DNA from 4 places in the Streptomyces sp. NPDC087300 genome. Region 3 is predicted to be linked to each of the others. Evidence: riboswitches for the same ligand, from Rfam matches in the RefSeq annotation. Region 3 holds a riboswitch; each other region holds the start of a gene.
What was found. A riboswitch is a leader RNA that binds a small molecule or an ion and turns the genes downstream of it on or off. The one in region 3 is predicted to bind cyclic di-AMP.
Positions count from the first base shown of each region.

Region 1: another riboswitch for cyclic di-AMP. It lies ahead of ACIO9J_RS30290 (transglycosylase family protein); the one in region 3 lies ahead of ACIO9J_RS05855 (NlpC/P60 family protein).
Region 2: another riboswitch for cyclic di-AMP. It lies ahead of ACIO9J_RS28270 (M23 family metallopeptidase); the one in region 3 lies ahead of ACIO9J_RS05855 (NlpC/P60 family protein).
Region 4: another riboswitch for cyclic di-AMP. It lies ahead of ACIO9J_RS01300 (C40 family peptidase); the one in region 3 lies ahead of ACIO9J_RS05855 (NlpC/P60 family protein).

Region 1 covers NZ_JBIUYI010000007.1:444,534-448,701, forward strand. Annotated here, with positions in the region: gene ACIO9J_RS30280 (cytochrome P450) at 1-940, shown strand, start outside; gene ACIO9J_RS30285 (transglycosylase family protein) at 1,116-2,180, shown strand; cyclic di-AMP (ydaO/yuaA leader) riboswitch at 2,375-2,576, shown strand; gene ACIO9J_RS30290 (transglycosylase family protein) at 2,581-3,294, shown strand; gene eno (phosphopyruvate hydratase) at 3,618-4,168, shown strand, end outside.
Region 2 covers NZ_JBIUYI010000006.1:702,902-707,069, reverse strand. Annotated here, with positions in the region: gene ACIO9J_RS28275 (aldo/keto reductase) at 1-602, opposite strand, end outside; gene ACIO9J_RS28270 (M23 family metallopeptidase) at 756-1,835, opposite strand; cyclic di-AMP (ydaO/yuaA leader) riboswitch at 1,847-1,994, opposite strand; gene ACIO9J_RS28265 (PP2C family protein-serine/threonine phosphatase) at 2,216-3,460, opposite strand; gene ACIO9J_RS28260 (MFS transporter) at 3,537-4,168, opposite strand, start outside.
Region 3 covers NZ_JBIUYI010000002.1:54,283-58,450, reverse strand. Annotated here, with positions in the region: gene ACIO9J_RS05860 (ATP-dependent DNA helicase) at 1-1,076, opposite strand, end outside; cyclic di-AMP (ydaO/yuaA leader) riboswitch at 1,433-1,589, shown strand; gene ACIO9J_RS05855 (NlpC/P60 family protein) at 1,597-2,814, shown strand; gene ACIO9J_RS05850 (hypothetical protein) at 2,940-3,293, opposite strand; gene ACIO9J_RS05845 (NlpC/P60 family protein) at 3,638-4,168, shown strand, end outside.
Region 4 covers NZ_JBIUYI010000001.1:314,014-318,181, forward strand. Annotated here, with positions in the region: gene ACIO9J_RS01285 (GNAT family N-acetyltransferase) at 1-401, opposite strand, end outside; gene ACIO9J_RS01290 (ATP-dependent Clp protease proteolytic subunit) at 560-1,195, shown strand; gene ACIO9J_RS01295 (hypothetical protein) at 1,201-1,506, shown strand; cyclic di-AMP (ydaO/yuaA leader) riboswitch at 1,916-2,094, shown strand; gene ACIO9J_RS01300 (C40 family peptidase) at 2,098-2,571, shown strand; gene ACIO9J_RS01305 (LysE family translocator) at 2,621-3,238, opposite strand; gene ACIO9J_RS01310 (LysR family transcriptional regulator) at 3,381-4,168, shown strand, end outside.

The DNA of each region.
Region 1 (4,168 bases), on a different contig from region 3:
CGTGTCGAAGGCGTTCACGCCGCGCCGCGTCGCCGAGTTCGAGCCGCGCGTGCGGGAGCTGACGGACCAGCTCATCGACCGGTTCGTGGAAGGGGGGAGCGCCGACCTCATCCACGAGTTCGCCTTCCCGCTCCCCATCTACGCCATCTGCGACCTCCTCGGCGTCCCGCGCGAGGACCAGGACGACTTCCGCGACTGGGCGGGCATGATGATCCGGCACGGGGGCGGGCCGCGGGGCGGGGTCGCCCGGTCGGTGAAGAAGATGCGCGGCTATCTCGCCGAGCTGATCCACCGCAAGCGCCTCGACCCGGGCGACGACCTCATCTCCGGCCTGATCCGCGCCTCCGACCACGGCGAGCACCTCACCGAGAACGAGGCCGCGGCGATGGCCTTCATCCTGCTCTTCGCCGGCTTCGAGACGACCGTCAACCTCATCGGCAACGGGATGTACGCGCTGCTCACCCACCCCGAGCAGCGCGCGCGGCTGCAACGTGCCCTGGAAGAGGGGGACACGGCGCTCCTGGAGACGGGCGTGGAGGAATTGCTCCGCTTCGACGGTCCTGTCGAGCTCGCCACCTGGCGGTTCGCGACGGAGGCGCTCAGCGTCGGCGGGCAGGACATCGCCGCGGGCGACCCCGTTCTCGTGGTGCTCGCCGCCGCCGACCGCGACCCCGAGCGGTTCGCCGAGCCCGACACCCTCGACCTGTCCCGGCGCGACAACCAGCACCTCGGATACGGGCACGGAATCCACTACTGCCTCGGTGCCCCGCTCGCCCGTCTGGAGGGCCAGACCGCCCTCGCGACACTCCTGCGGCGACTTCCCGATCTGCAACTCGCGGCGGATCCTGCCGATTTGCGGTGGCGTGGCGGGCTGATCATGCGGGGACTTCGCACGTTGCCCGTGGAGTTCACATCCGCACAGAAAACGGCGGGCAACTGACGGACCGTCAAGACTGTGACTTTCACGTGATCTCCGCTGCATCGACTTGTGACAAGCGTTCGAGTGCGACTACGTTCACGTCGACTCGGGCACCCGGTGCCCCAGTCGCCGCACCAGTCCCCAAGCTCTCGGCTCCGCTCGAGCAGGGGAGACCCCACCCGTGAAAGGCAACCGCATGCTCTCCGGCAATGGTCGTCACCGACGCCCCCGCCAAGCCCCGGCCCTCATCGTCGCGGCAGGAGTCACCGGATCCGCCATCGCCATCCCACTCCTCGGCGCGACCAGCGCGAGCGCCGCCGACACGGCGACGTGGGACAAGCTCGCCGAGTGCGAGAGCGGCGGCGCCTGGAGCGCCAACCCGGGCAACGGGTACTACGGCGGGATCCAGTTCTCCCAGGACATGTGGGAGGGCTACGGCGGCCTCGACTACGCGCCGAGCGCCGACCAGGCGTCCAAGTCGCAGCAGATCGCCGTCGCCGAGAAGGTCCTGGAGGACAAGGGCCCCGGCGCCTGGCCGAGCTGTGCCCCGATCGCGGGTCTCACCGACGACGACGCCGCGGCCGACGTGGACCCGGGTGACCCGATGACGCCCCCCTCGGACCCGGCAGGGTCCGAAGGCAAGGACAAGTCCGAAGGCAAGGACAAGTCCGACGGCAAGGACAAGCCCTCGGAGAAGCCTTCGGGCAAGCCCTCCGACTCCGCGGACCCGGCGGACGGTACCGACGGTAAGTCCGGCTCCGACGACGCGTCCGACGACGCCTCCGGAGACAAGGATCACGACAAGTCGGGCAAGGACGGCAAGGGCGGCAACAGCGACAAGGACGGCAAGGGCAGCGGCGGGGACGGCGAGAGAGGCAAGGGGGCCGACGGCAAGGACGGTGCGGAGGACTCCGGCAAGTCCGGAGGCGAGGACTCCACTTCGCCCGGATCCGAGGACTCCACCGCCCCCTCCGACGACTCCGCCCCCGGCCGCCACCGCGGCGACCGCGCCGACGAGCAGCCCTCCGGAGGCGACGGCGAGGACCGCACAGGACGGCACGCCTCGCGCGGCGGCGACCGCTCGGGCAAGACCGCCGACGGGACGTACACGGTCCGCTCCGGCGACAGCCTCTCGGTGATCGCGGACGACCTCGGCGTCGACGGCGGCTGGCCCTCGCTCTACGCCGGGAACAAGAAGACCGTCGGCGGCGACCCGGACCTCATTCTCCCCGGTCAGAGCCTCGATTTGGGCGAAAAGTAAGGGAAGTTGACGAAGAGTCGGGCGGGGCCTTCGCGTCGAATGTCCGATTTGGCGCGAGTGAGAGATGGGTCTCAGAAGCCCTGATCGTCTTTGAAATTCCGGCGATCGCGTGTCTACGGTCGTCACCGCTCGCCACTGGTGGGCCCCGCCGGTCGGTACGCCGAATCCTGCCAACGGCCGGACGGGAACAGTCGTCGCTTCGAGCGCCGTAGGCAGGAGCGGGGGACCCAAGGTAAGTGCCGGGCCCGCCCGTTGAGCGGCCACCAGCCGAGAGGCTGGGAGGCCGGGAGACGGACGGAATCGGCTAGGGGTTAAGTCGCACTCAAGAAGTGCGACCGGGCAACCACATCGGCCCGCACCCGACAGCTCACCTCGCAGGCGTCGGTGAGGGGATCAACTCATGCTGTTTTCCAGCAAGGGCAAGCACCGCCGTCCGTCCAAGGCCACCCGTGTCGTCACGCTCGCCGGTGTCACCGGTGCCGCCGTGGCCGCCCCGCTGATGGCCGCGGGCTCCGCCTCTGCCGCCACCGGCGCCGAGTGGGACGCCGTCGCCCAGTGCGAGTCCGGCGGCAACTGGTCGATCAACACCGGCAACGGCTACCAGGGTGGCGTGCAGTTCTCGCCGTCCACCTGGGCCGCGTACGGCGGTACCAAGTACGCGCCGACCGCCGACAAGGCCTCCAAGGCCCAGCAGATCGAGATCGCCGAGAAGGTCCTCGCGGGCCAGGGCAAGGGTGCCTGGCCGAGCTGTGGCGTCGGTCTCTCGGGCGCCGCCTACAACGGTGGCGGCGGCCAGCAGGAGCAGGCCCCGCAGCAGCAGGCCAAGCCGCAGCCGCAGAAGACGCAGCAGCAGGCCGCCCCGCAGCAGCAGGCCACGCCGAAGCCGCAGCCCACGCCGCAGACCGAGACCAAGAAGAAGACCGTCGAGACCCCGACCGGCAAGACGGTCAAGAAGGGCGACGGCGAGTACAAGGTCGAGTCCGGCGACACCCTCTCCAAGATCGCCGAGTCGCACAAGGTCAAGGGCGGCTGGCAGAAGGTCTACAAGCTCAACGGCGACATCATCGACGACGCCGACTTCATCTACCCGGGCCAGCAGCTCCACCTGAAGTAGCGGCCCCACCCGGCCGTGCCTCGGCGGACGCACGGCCACCCCCCCGTCCCCACGGGCTCCCCGCCCCGGTGCGCGTATCCCCCGTACGCACCGGGGCGGGGCCATGTCCGGGTCCGGCCGCGCGGCCCGGCCCGGTTCCGTGTTCGCCCCTAGCGAGCTACCGGCCAGTAGAAACACGGGCTTCCGTCCCGTTTCCCGGGTATTTGGGCCCTGGCCCGTCCCACGGGACGGGCGGTCGGCTGGCCGAAGCCCTGGAGCCCGTTAGGCTCGTGAGACGCAGGGCTGAAGCGGCCCCGCGTAAATGCGTCATATCCCAGAAGGAGATGCTCGTGCCGTCCATCGACGTCGTCGTAGCCCGGGAAATCCTGGACTCCCGAGGCAACCCCACGGTCGAGGTCGAGGTCGGCCTCGACGACGGCAGCACGGGTCGTGCCGCCGTTCCGTCCGGTGCCTCCACCGGTGCTTTCGAGGCCATCGAACTCCGTGACGGTGACCCCAACCGTTACCAGGGCAAGGGCGTCGAGAAGGCCGTCCTCGCCGTCATCGAGCAGATCGGCCCGGAGCTCGTCGGCTACGACGCCACCGAGCAGCGCCTGATCGACCAGGCGATGTTCGACCTGGACGCCACCGACAACAAGGGCTCGCTCGGCGCCAACGCCATCCTCGGCGTCTCGCTCGCCGTCGCGCACGCCGCCTCCGAGGCCAGCGACCTGCCGCTGTTCCGCTACCTCGGCGGCCCGAACGCGCACCTGCTGCCCGTCCCGATGATGAACATCCTGAACGGTGGGTCGCACGCCGACTCCAACGTGGACATCCAGGAGTTCATGATCGCCCCGATCGGCGCGGAGTCCTTCTCCGAGGCCCTGCGCTGGGG
Region 2 (4,168 bases), on a different contig from region 3:
GAGGCGACCTCCTGGAGCGGGCCCTCGTAGGTGTCGCGGGAGACGAGGTTGTAGTGCGGCTGGAGCGCGACGTAGCGGGCGAGGCCCTCGCGGTCGGAGAAGTCGAGGGACTCCTGGAGCCGCTCGGGCGTGATGTTGGAGGCGGCGACGGCCCGCACCTTGCCCGCCCGCACCAGCTCGTCGAGGGTGCCGATGATCTCTTCCACGGGGACCGAGGGGTCGTCGTAGTGCGTGTAGTAGAGGTCGATGTAGTCGGTGCCGAGGCGCTTCAGGGAGGCGTCGGCCGCGCCCTTGATGGTGCTCGCGGAGAGGCCCTTGTACTCGGGCAGGGCGCCGACCTTCGTGGCGATGACGACGTCGGAGCGGTTGCCGCGCTCGGCGAGCCACTCGCCGATGACGGTCTCGGACTCGCCGCCCTTGTTGCCCTCCACCCAGACCGAGTAGGCGTCGGCGGTGTCGATGAAGTTGCCGCCCGCCGCGGTGTAGGCGTCGAGCACGGCGAAGGACGCGGCACGGTCGGCGGTCCAGCCGAAGACGTTGCCGCCGAGGGCGAGGGGGAAGACCTCGAGGTCGGATGAGCCAAGGGTGCGAAGAGAAGTCATGTGCTGCTCAACGCGCCCGCCGGAAGCGGAATTCCATGCATGCCTCACCGAACCGGCAGCCCTGACGTCGGGGGGTTGTCGCCAGGACCGCCGGGGTCTTCGGGGTCTGCGGAGCCGGCGGGCTCTTCGCGGGCTCCGCGCCCACGGGTTCCGTCAGGGGTTGAGGCCCTTGCCCTGGAGCCAGCCGAGCGGGTCGATGCCGGTGCCGTCGGGCGTGTGGACCTCCAGGTGGAGGTGCGGGCCCGTCACGTTGCCGGTCGCGCCGACGCGGCCGATGACGTCGCCGGTGCTGACCTTCTGGCCCGCGCTGACGTTGAGCGAGGACTGGTGGCAGTACCAGATCTCCGTGCCGTCCTCGAGCTCCAGGACGGTGCGGTAGCCGTACGACCCCGCCCAGCCGGCTTCCTTCACGGTGCCGGTGTGCACGGCCTTGAGCGGCGTGCCGGTCGGGGCGGCGAAGTCGAGGCCGGTGTGGTGGCCGGAGGACCACATCGAGCCGGAGTCGCCGAAGTGCGAGGTCAGCGTGTACGAGGAGGTGGGGATGACGTAGCTCTTGGCGAGCTTCGCGAGGCGCTCGGCCTCCGCCTTGGCCTTGCGGGCCTCCTCCTCCTTCTTCTTCTTGGCGGCGGCCTTGGCCTCCGCCTTCTCCTCGGCCGCCTTCTGCTGCGCGGCGGCCTCGTCCGCGGCCTTCTTGACGGCGGCCTGCTCGGCAGCGGTCCGCACCGCCTCGTCGGCCTGGTCCTGCTGGTTCTCGGCCTGCCGCATGATGCGCGAGCGCAGTGCCTCGCCCGCGTCGGTGGTGCCCTGCTCGGCGTCGTCGGTGCTGACACCGGCGGCGGTGAGCGGCGCGGCCGCGTGGGTGACGGTGTCGGCGGAGTCCGCGTCGTCGGACATCAACGAGCCGACGCCCGGCAGGGACTTGGCGTCCGGCAGCGAGTCGGCGACGGCCCCGACGCCCGGCAGGTCGGGTATGGATATGGAGACCGGCGGCTTGCCGCCCTGCGCGGTGGCGATGCCGCCCGCGCCGACCGCGGCGATGACGCCGACGCCGAGAACGGTGGAGCTGCGGGCGAGTCCGCCGCCGCTCTTCTTGTGCACACGGTGCCTGCCGCGGACGGGACGGACGGACTCCTCGGTGGGATTCCATTCCTCCCAGGACTCCTGGTCGTATCCACCGAAGTCGTCGTCATTCGGCACATACGGGGCTTGGGGGGCAGGCCGGTTGGACGCCACTGGGGCGCACTCCTTTCCTTCCTTCTCGCCTACCGGGTTAGCTGACGGGTTCGGAGCAGGAAGGTCTCCTACGGACGACCGGCACGGATGCACGGAGGCCCGATTCACCCCAAGTTGGTGGTTCCCCGGCTCCCTTGCGGGATTAGGCGCGTGCGCACGGAGCCGCCTCTAGTGACGGCTGGGACGACCGCGCTGCGTTATCGAACGTTAATAGACAGCGGGGGCGGATTCCAAGCCGTTCCGACTGATCGTTAACGCCCTTGGCCTGTACTTAACGGGACACGGGGGTGAGGAACGGGGCGAGTTGACCCCGGTGCGCCGCACACCGGAGCTTCACATTCCCTTGACAGTACGTCAGTTGTTATGCGGAGGGGTGTTCCTCACTCACCGTCGGTGACATCCCGCTCCCGCGCGATCGGCCGCCGCACCGCGAGCAGCGCCATGTCGTCCGTCGCCCCGCCCCCGGTGTGCCGCCGCACCTCCTGCACGAGCGTGCCGAGCAGCACGTGCGGGCCGTCGGTACCGGGGAAGATCCGGCCGCCCAGCCGGGCCGCCGGGTCGTAGAAGACGCCCGAGGCGTCGCGCGCCTCCGACAGGCCGTCCGTGTAGAAGAGCAGCGTCGCGCCGGGCGGGAACTCCGACTCGTCCGCGCGGTCCGGCCAGGTCCCCAGGTCGCCCATGCCGAGCGGCAGCGCGGGCTCGCTCGCCGAGAGCACGCAGAGCCGCCCGTCCCCGCGCAGCAGCAGCGGTGGCGGGTGCCCGCGGTTGATGAGCCGTACGACGCTCTCGCTGTGCCGGATCTCGCCGAGGACCGCGGTGGTGAACCCCTCGAACGCGTCGAGCCCGTCGCGCCGGGTGCCCTCGCGCGCGAGCGCCCGCTCCAGGCGCTGCGCCACCGCCTCCAGCGTGGCCTCCTGCTCGGCGGCCTCCCGGAAGGCGCCGATGACCACGGCGACGGCGGCGACCGCGCCCATGCCCTTGCCCCGCACGTCGCCGACGATGAGCCGTACGCCGTGCGGGGTGTCCTGCACCGCGTAGAGGTCCCCGCCGATGAACGCGTCGGCCTGCGCCGCCTCGTACCGCGCCGCGATGTCCAGGCCCCCGATGCGCGGATCGGGTTCGGGCAGCACGGCGCGCTGGGTGGCCTCCGCGATGGAGCGCGCGGTGGCGAGCCTGGCGTTGCCGCGGCGCACCACGCGGTTGATGACGACGGCGAGGGCCGCCACGGTCATCACGGTGATCAGCTCGGTGACGGTCTCGACGTTGCTGTCGAACGAGTTGCCGTAGTGCAGCAGCAGGACGGCGACCGATGCCGCCGCGCCGGTCAGCACGGTGTTGAGCAGCGAGTAGAAGGGGGCGGCGATCAGCGGGGCCGCGGTGAACAGGGGCGCCGCGGTGAATTCGGGCGGTGTCGTCGCGTCGTACACGACTCCGACGACCAGGAGCAGGACGGGCAGCGCCCTGACGAAGGTCCCCTCGTGCGCGGCGGTGCCGCTGTCGTCGGCCCGTCCGCCCCGCTCGCCCCGTGCGTCACGGGCACGCGCTGGGTCACCGTCGCGTCCTCCTCGCTGCCCCACCGCTCGCTCTCCCGCCGACTCCGCGCCCAAGACCTCACCGCGCTGCATTCAGGCTTCCCGCAGCGCGGTGAGGGTGCGACCTGGTGTGGGCCGACCGGGTTAAGGCCCCCCGGGCGCGACGGCCCTAGGAGGCGGTCACCGCGGGCACCGGCGCGAGCCGTCCCGACCTGGCGAGGCCGCGCAGCGCCAGCGCGCAGCAGCCGCCGAGCGCGGCGAGGACCGTCCAGGGCAGCGCGGGCAGGTCACGGCTGGCGTCGAGCAGCACGCCCATGCCGAGGTTCCCCACGGTGATGCCGATGCCGCAGACGGTGTTGTAGAGGCCGTAGTGCGTGGCCACCCAGCGGTCCCCCGCCAGCGAGACGACGGTGTCCATCTCGAAGGGGTAGAGCACGGCCGTCGCCGCGGCGAGCGCCGCCGCGCACAGCAGCAGGCCCGCCACCCCGACGTACCGGGAGCCGCCGAGCGCGGGCGGCAGGAAGGCGGCGCCCATCAGGCCGAGCCCGGCGACCAGGCACTGCTCGCGGGTCCAGGTGCGCCGGCACCAGTCGGTGATCCGCAGCTGCCCGAGCAGCGCGACGAGACCGGACACCACGAAGAGCGAGCTGGTCGCGACCGTCGCCGCGGTGCCCTCGCCGAGCAGCCGCTCCACGGACAGCGGCAGCGCCAGGTAGACCTGGAAGGACAGGACGTACGACCCGGTCATCGCCAGCGAGAACAGCCAGAAGGTCCGGTTGCCGAGGACCACCCGCCACTGGC
Region 3 (4,168 bases):
ATCGTCTGCGTGGAGCGGTAGTTCTGCTCCAGGAGGATCGTCGTCGCGTCCGTGTAGTCCTCCTCGAACTGGAGGATGTTGCGGATGGTGGCGCCGCGGAAGGCGTAGATCGACTGGTCCGCGTCACCCACCACGCAGAGCTCGCCGGGGTCGTCGCCCTCGCCTCCGGAGGGGCCGACCAGCTCGCGCACCAGGGCGTACTGCGCGTGGTTGGTGTCCTGGTACTCGTCGACCATGACGTGCCGGAAGCGGCGCCTGTAGTGCTCGGCGACGTCGGGGAAGGCGCGCAGGAGGTGGACCGTCGTCATGATCAGGTCGTCGAAGTCCATCGCGTTCGCCTCGCGGAGGCGCGACTGGTACATCGCGTAGGCCTGGGCGAGGGTCTTCTCGAAGCCGTCGGCGGCCTGGCCCGCGAAGTCTTCCTCGTCGATCAGCTCGTTCTTCAGGTTGGAGATCTTGGCGCTGAAGGACTTCGGCGGGAACTTCTTCGGGTCGAGGTCCAGATCGCGGCAGACCAGGGCCATCAGGCGCTTGGAGTCCGCGGCGTCGTAGATCGAGAAGGAGGACGTGAAGCCCAGCTTCTTGTACTCGCGGCGCAGGATGCGGACGCAGGCGCTGTGGAAGGTCGACACCCACATCGCGTTCGCCCGCGGGCCGACGAGCTGCTCGACGCGCTCCTTCATCTCGCCCGCGGCCTTGTTCGTGAAGGTGATCGCGAGGATCTGGCCGGGGTGCACACCGCGCTCGGCGAGGAGGTACGCGATGCGGTGGGTCAGCACGCGGGTCTTGCCGGAACCGGCGCCGGCCACGATGAGCAGCGGGGAGTCCGCGTGCACGACGGCCGCGCGCTGGTTCTCGTTGAGCCCGTCGAGAAGCGCCGCCGGGTCGATGACCGGGCGCGGGGCACCGCCGCGATAGTGCGCGTCCCTGCTCAGGGGCGCGTCGAACTTCCCGTCGAACAGATCATCCGGAATGGGCTCCGGAGTGTTGTCCTCGGGCGGCGGCGGGGGCTCTTCGTCCGCGGCCCGGGAGGGCTGCAGGTCCGCCAGGAAGCTGTCATCAAAGAGGCTGCTCATCGCCTCCCGAGTCTAGGCGGCCCCACTGACAACCCGCCCCGGGTTCCGGCCACCTTCCCCGGCCGAAGGCCCTCCTGCCCCCTGCTGACGGGGATCCCGCCCCTCGGTGACGGCGGGACCACCTCTGGCATCGGCTCGCGAACGCCCTCCGAAGACGGCCCACCGGTCCCTCCCGGTCACGGCCCGCCCGTGGACGATCACATTCCGCCACCGCGCGACATACCCTCATCGGGCGATTCGAAAAGTCACGAAAATGTATCGGGCATATCGAACATCAACCTTCACACGGGCCACACGAGTTGGCTAGCGTGCTGCGCGGGCCGCTCGTACCGCCACCGGCGAACCCCGCCGGGAACGGGTGGCCTACGCCGAGTCCGACGTGTTCGGAGCCGGGGACCCACCAAGACCTTGGGGTGAATCGGTCCCGTACGTAGTACGGGACCGTAGGGCAACCTTCCGAAGCACCCGCCCGAACCCGACAGCTAACCCGGTAGGCGGTCTACGGAAGGAGTCGCCTCTCTTGGCGTCGCACCGCAAACCGCGGAACCGGACGGCCGGCAAACGCACGGCCCCCGCCATCGGCATCACCACGGCCGCCCTCACCTCGGTGGCCCTCCTCTCGCAGAGCGCGCAGGCTGCCCCCTCCGCGCCGACGAAGCCCAGCCTCGAAGAAGTACAGAAGAAGGTCGACGACCTCTACCACCAGGCGGGCGTGGCCACCCAGAAGTACAACTCGGCCAAGGAGAGGACCGACAAGCAGCGCAAGAAGGTCGATCACCTCCTGGACGACGTGGCCAAGCGCACCGAGAAGCTGAACGAGGCCCGCCAGGAGCTCGGCTCCTTCGCCGCCGCGCAGTACCGCACCGGGGCCATCTCCGGGACGGCGACGATGATGCTCGCCGACGACCCGCAGGGCTACTTCGACCAGAACCACCTGTCGGACCGGCTCACCGAACGCCAGAAGAAGGCGGTCGACGACTACCAGACCGAGCAGGTCTCGGCGACGAAGCAGCGCACGAAGGCGGCGAAGAGCCTCAGGACGCTGACCGACTCGCGCGACGACCTCAGGACGAGCAAGCGGACCGTCCAGCAGAAGCTGGGTGAGGCCCGCAAGGTCCTGTCGGAGCTGACCGCCGAGGAGAAGGCCAGGCTCGCCGCGATCGAGCGGAAGAAGGAGCGGGAGGCCAAGCGCAAGGCCGACGAACTGGCCCGCAAGCAGGCCGCGGAGGCGGAGCGCGAGCGCAAGGCGGAGGAAGCGGCGCAGAAGGAGAAGCAGGAGCAGGACGAGGGCCAGGGTTCCGGCGCGGGCTCGGGCAGCGGTTCGGGCTCAGGTTCCGGTTCGGGCTCCGGCTCCGGCTCCGGCTCCGGAAGCACCGACGGCAGTTACGCCACCAAGGCCGCGAAGGTGATCGACTTCGCCGAGGCGCAGATCGGCAAGCCGTACGTCTGGGGCGCCACGGGCCCCGACTCCTACGACTGCTCCGGGCTCACCCAGGACGCGTGGAAGGCCGCCGGGATCTCTCTGCCGCGCACCACGTGGGACCAGGTGAAGGTCGGCACGACGGTGAAGACGGCCGACGCCAAACCGGGTGACCTGGTGTTCTTCTACGACGACATCAGTCACGTAGGGATCTACATCGGCAACGGCAAGATGATCCACGCCCCGAAGCCGGGCGCGAACGTCCGCGTCGAGTCGATCTACTACATGCCGATCCACAGCGTGGTGCGCCCCGCGTGAGGGCCTGACGGCCCGGCGGTCACGGCCTGGTGGTCACGGCCCGACGGCGAAAAGCACCCTCTACGCGCGCGTGGCCCGCATCCTCTCGGGGATGCGGGCCACGCGCGCGTAGAGGTCGGGAGAACTCAGGTCCAGAGCACCGCGATGAAGATGTTCACCACGGTCAGCAGACCGACCGCGCCGAACATCCCCTTGTCGATCTTCTCCTCGTCCCGCTTCACGTAGACCAGCGCGAGGATCACGATCAGCACGGCCATCTTGATGCCGATCTTGAGGTTGTTGACCGGGTTGTCGTCCGCCTGGTTCAGGCCCACCAGGAGGACGCCGGTGACGAGCATGGTCAGCGCGCCGTGCAGCATCGCGGGGCTGAACCGGGCGGTGCCCTGGCCCATCTGCTTCATCTGGGTCAGGAAGCCGCCCAGGAGCGACGCGATGCCGATGATGTGCAGGCCGACGAAGAGATGGATGAGTACGTCCATGAGCCGGAGCCTAACCGGGCGCGTTCCGGCCACTGCGGGCGGTCCCTTACCACCGTCACGCGGACACCCGGGGCACAAGCCGCAGATCGGTCGCACAGCCGTGTGAAGTGGTCCTCCAACAGTGATCGACACGGTCGTCTTCCGTCACCGATCCGTCCACTACTGCCACTTCCGCGCAATCGGACACCAAGCCGTGACGGTCAGGTTTAGCGTCCTCCACCAGGTGACCGGCTCCCCACCGCCGCCCGGACCCGGGGCGGCAGTCGGACACCACCGCCGAGGAACCGGCGGCGGTCCGCTCCCCCTGTGCGGGCCGCCGCCGGACACGTAAGGAGCCCCTCTTCGTGTCAGCGCACCGCAAGCCCAAACAGCGCTCGCTCAGCGGCAACACGGCCCGCACCGCCGTCACCCTCGCCCTCGCGGGAGCCGCGTCGGCGACCGCGTTCGACGGCGTGGGACACGCGGACCCCCGGCTCAGCCCGGCCGAGGTGAAGTCCAAGGTCGACTCGCTCTACCGCGAGGCGGAGATCGCCACCGAGAAGTACAACGGCGCGAAGGAGAAGGCCGACAAGGCCGAGAAGTCCCTCGGAGTGCTGCGCGACGAGGCGGCCCGCAAGACGGACGAGCTCAACTCCGCGCGCGACGAGCTCGGTTCGTACGCCGCCGCCCAGTACCGCGCCGGAGGCGTCGACCCGGCCATGCAGCTGGCCCTCTCCTCCGACCCCGACCAGTTCCTGGAGCGCGCCTCGCTCGCCGACCGCGCCGGCAACCGCCAGGCCGCGACCGTCAGCGACATACGCAAGCAGCTCCAGGAGATCCGCCAGCTGCACTCCGAGGCCGACGACCGTCTTGCCTCCTTCCACGAGCGCCAGGCG
Region 4 (4,168 bases), on a different contig from region 3:
CAGTTGTCCGGACGGCTCAACTCCCTTGCCGCACAACGCCCTTCGGCGTCCGAGACGAGCAGCGGCAGCTTCGCGGGCGGGCGCGCCGCCGGGCGGCCGGGAAAGGTGAAGCACGGGCCGCCCTGGATTCCGGCCGGTTCGCCCGGCGCCTCCAAGGCCGCCGCGATACGGGTGAGTGCGACGGGTGTCTCGCCCGGCGCGTACGGCTGTGCCGCGTCGTCGACCGCTCCCGGATCGTCGACGCCCGGCCCCAGCGCCAGCAGCCGCGCCCCCGGCGACCAGCACCACACGGCACGCACCGACGGGTCCGCCACCCTCGCGCGCTCGCCGACCCGCCCCGGGGCGAGGCAGTGGATGACGTCGACCTCCAGCGCGAGCAGGTCCCGCTCTCCCCATGTCACACCCCACCACCTCCACACCGCACGGTGCGTCGAGGCTACGCGGGGTCGGGCCCCTGCCCCCGCCCATCGCGGAACCCCCTCCCCACCTGAACGTACGTCCTGTACATTTTTTACAGAGTCCCGCGAAGAGAACAGAGCCCCGCGAAAAGAGGCGTGCCATGAACCGTCCGTCCGCCCGCCATGTCCTTCCCGAGTTCACCGAGCGCACGAGTGCGGGGACGCGGACCCTGGACCCGTACTCCAAGCTCCTCGAAGAGCGGATCGTCTTCCTCGGCACCCCCATCGACGAGACGTCGGCCAACGACGTGATGGCGCAGTTCATGCACCTCGAATACCAGGCGCCGGAGCGCGACATCTCGCTCTACATCAATTCCCCCGGCGGCTCGTTCAGCGCGATGACCGCCCTGTACGACACGATCCAGTTCGTCAGCTGCGACGTGGAGACGACCTGCCTGGGGCAGGCGTCGGCGTCCGCCGCCGTGCTGCTCGCCGCGGGCACGCCGGGCAAGCGGTTCGCGCTGCCCGGGGCGCGCGTGCTCATCCGACAGCCGGCCATCGCCGAGCCGATCCACGGACAGACGAGCGACCTCACCATCCAGGCCGACGAGATCGTGCGCACCCGGCGGCTCCTGGAGGAACTCCTCGTGCGGCACACCGGACAGAGCCCCGAGCGGATTAGCGCCGACATCGAACGGGACACGATCCTCGACGCCCCCGCCGCCGTCGAGTACGGCCTGGTGGACCGGATCATCCCGAGCCGCAAGAGCACGCTCGCCGCGCGCGACGGGCGGTGAGCGGCATGCTGCCCGAGCTGCCGCCCCTGCCCGCACTGACGCGCGCCGAGGCCGAGTTGGTCGACCGCTACCTCGAAGTCGTCGATCTGGTCGGCCGGATCAACCCGGCCAGGGGCGAACTCACCTACGGCGGGCTGCGTGCGGCCCAGGCCCTGGTGAGCAGCGCGACGGCACTGCGGGACGCGCTGGCCCTGATGCACCGCCGCGGCGAGAGCGAGCTGCACGCGCCGACGCTGACCCGGGCGCTGCGCGTGCTCGACGGCGAGCGAAGGGCAGGCCGCGTCACCGTGCCACCTCCAGCACGGAGTTGATCAAGCCCCTCGGCCAGCCCTCCGTGGCGGTCCGCCCGTTGACCGCCACGAGAGGCCCGGAACCCGCCGCGCCGCACTCGCCGGAACGTCCGGAGGCGTGTTGAAACGGACCAGACGAGCTACCCCGAACGGCGTAGCGGAGGGTCCGCCAAGGCGTGGTCGAGAGTTGCGCCAGAGGTGTACGAGGAGTGCGGAATGAACCATTCCGGTGCTGGTCGAGCCGTCGTCGGCCGCCGGGACGGCTGCCCCTTTCGGGCGGTGTCCACCTGAACGGGTCAGTCGTGAGGAGCCTCACAAAACGCCGTTTCGGCTCGGTTTTTTCGCCCTTGTCGGGTCAAGATCCTCTCCGACGACAAGCCCCCGCCACAGCGGCGGGGCGGTCCGGGCGGACGCCGAGTCCTGCCGCCACCCGGATGACCGGTCGACATCGGTGCAACGGCAGGAGTGGAGGACCCAAGCACGGCGGGCCCGTCCGGAAGGTCCGGACGACGCGCCCTTGGGGTGAAGCCGCAGAGCACGACGCGGCCGGGCATCTTCGCCTGCCCGAACCCGACAGGTCATCTTTCACAGGCGGCTGACGAAGGGTTGCGCATGACTGCGCTGAATCATGTTCCGTCGCTGCTCAGCAGGACGGGGGCCGCTTCGGCCCTCACGCTCGCCGTCGTAGGCGGCACCGTGGTGGCCCCCGGGCTCACCGGGGAAGCGCAAGCGGCCACGCACGGGACGAAGGCGCTCAAGATCGCGGCTTCCAAGAAGGGCTCCCCCTACCGCTACGGCGCGGCGGGACCCACCCGGTTCGACTGCTCGGGCCTGACGCTCTACTCGTTCAAGAAGACGGGCAAGAAACTGCCGCGCACCGCCGCCGCGCAGTACAACAAGACCAAGCACATCTCCAAGTCCCAGCGGACCCGCGGCGACCTGGTGTTCTTCCACTCCGGCAGGAGCGTCTACCACGTCGGGATCTACGCGGGTAACGGCCGCATCTGGCACGCGCCCAAGCGGAACACCGTGGTGCGCCTGGAGAAGATCTGGTCCAAGAGCGTCTGGTACGGCAGGGTCCGCTGACCCTCGCCGCGACCGTCCTGACCCCCGAGTACTCCGGAGTGCTCGGGGGTCAGGCCAGGACGGGCTCCGCCAGGAGCACCAGACCCAGCACACCGAGCGCGACACCGGTCACCGCCTCGATCGCACGGGCCGTGCGCGGCCTGCGCAGCCACCTGCCGAGCCGGTCGACGAGCAGCGCCACCACCGGGAACCACACCAGGGCGAGCGCCACCACGATGGACGCGAGCAGCAGGGTCCTCGGCATCGCGGGACTGCCCGCGGGCACGAACTGGGGCAGCACGCTCAGGAACGTGATCGACGCTTTGGGGTTGAGGGCGTTGGTCAGGAAGCCCTCCCGCAGACCACCGGCCCGCGCCGTGAGCACGTCCTGCGTCAGCTCGCGCGCTCGCGCCGCTGAACGCAGCGCCCGACAGGCGAGGTACAGCACATAGGCGGCGCCGATCAGTTGGAGCGCCCTAAAGAGCGCGGGGACCGCGGCGAGCACCGCGGCGACGCCCGCGACCGCCAGTGCCGTGTGCACCAGTAGTCCGGCCGCGACCCCGATCGCACTGGCCACGCCCGCCCGCCGGGAGGCGAGGGAGTTGCGTACGACGACGGTGAAGTCGGCGCCGGGCATGGCGACCATGCCCGCGGCGAACAGGGTGAAGGCGACCAGTTGTGCGTCCATGCCGCCAAGACTGCCGGTTCCGAGCCTTCAACGGGTATGTGCAATATCCTGACGGGGACTTAAGCAGCCGTTTAGTCTCCGGGCTCCGGGTGGCCTGCCGCCCGCTGCCGTACGCGCGTCCTTCGCGCCGCAGGGAGCTGCCATGTACGACCCCACGCGGCTCGCCGCGCTCGTCGCGGTCTCCGAGGCCGGTTCGATCACCCGGGCCGCCGAACGGCTCGGGTACACCGTGCCCGCCCTCTCCCAGCAATTGGCCAAGCTGGAGCGGGAGGCCGGGACGGGGCTGCTCGTGCGCCATCACCGCGGGGCGCGGCTGACCGGCGCGGGCGAGCTCCTGGTGGCCAGGGCCCGCCGGGTGCTCGACGAGATGGAGCGCGCCCGGCACGAACTGGCGCAGCTCGCGGGCCTCTCCGGCGGCAGGCTCCGCGTCGGCACCTTCACGACCGCCGGCATCCATCTGCTGCCGCCCGTCCTGACCGCGTTCCGCAGGGCCCACCCGGACGTGGAGCTGACCGTCGCGGACCACGAGCCGCCGCACGGTGTCGCGGCGGTCGCCGCGGGCGAGGTCGACCTGGCCCTCACCCACGCCTACGAACCCGCGGAGACGGCGCCGCTGCCCGCCGCCGTCTCGGCCGAGCGGATCCTCGTCGAGGAGCTGGTCCTGGTGACGCAGCCGGGGCACGCGCTGGCGAGCCAGACGGCACGGCTGCCGCTGAGCGCGCTCGCCGGGCAGCCGCTGATCAGCATGGCGCCGACGCATCCGCCGCGGCAGGCCGTCGAGCGGGCGCTCGCGCGGGCCGGTGCGACGCCCTCGGTGGTGGTCGAGACGCCGGGCTACGCCCTGGTCTGCGCGCTCGTCAGCGCCGGTCTCGGCATCGCCGTGGTGCCGGAGATGGTGGCGCGTACGGCCGCGACCCCGGTCGGCACGCG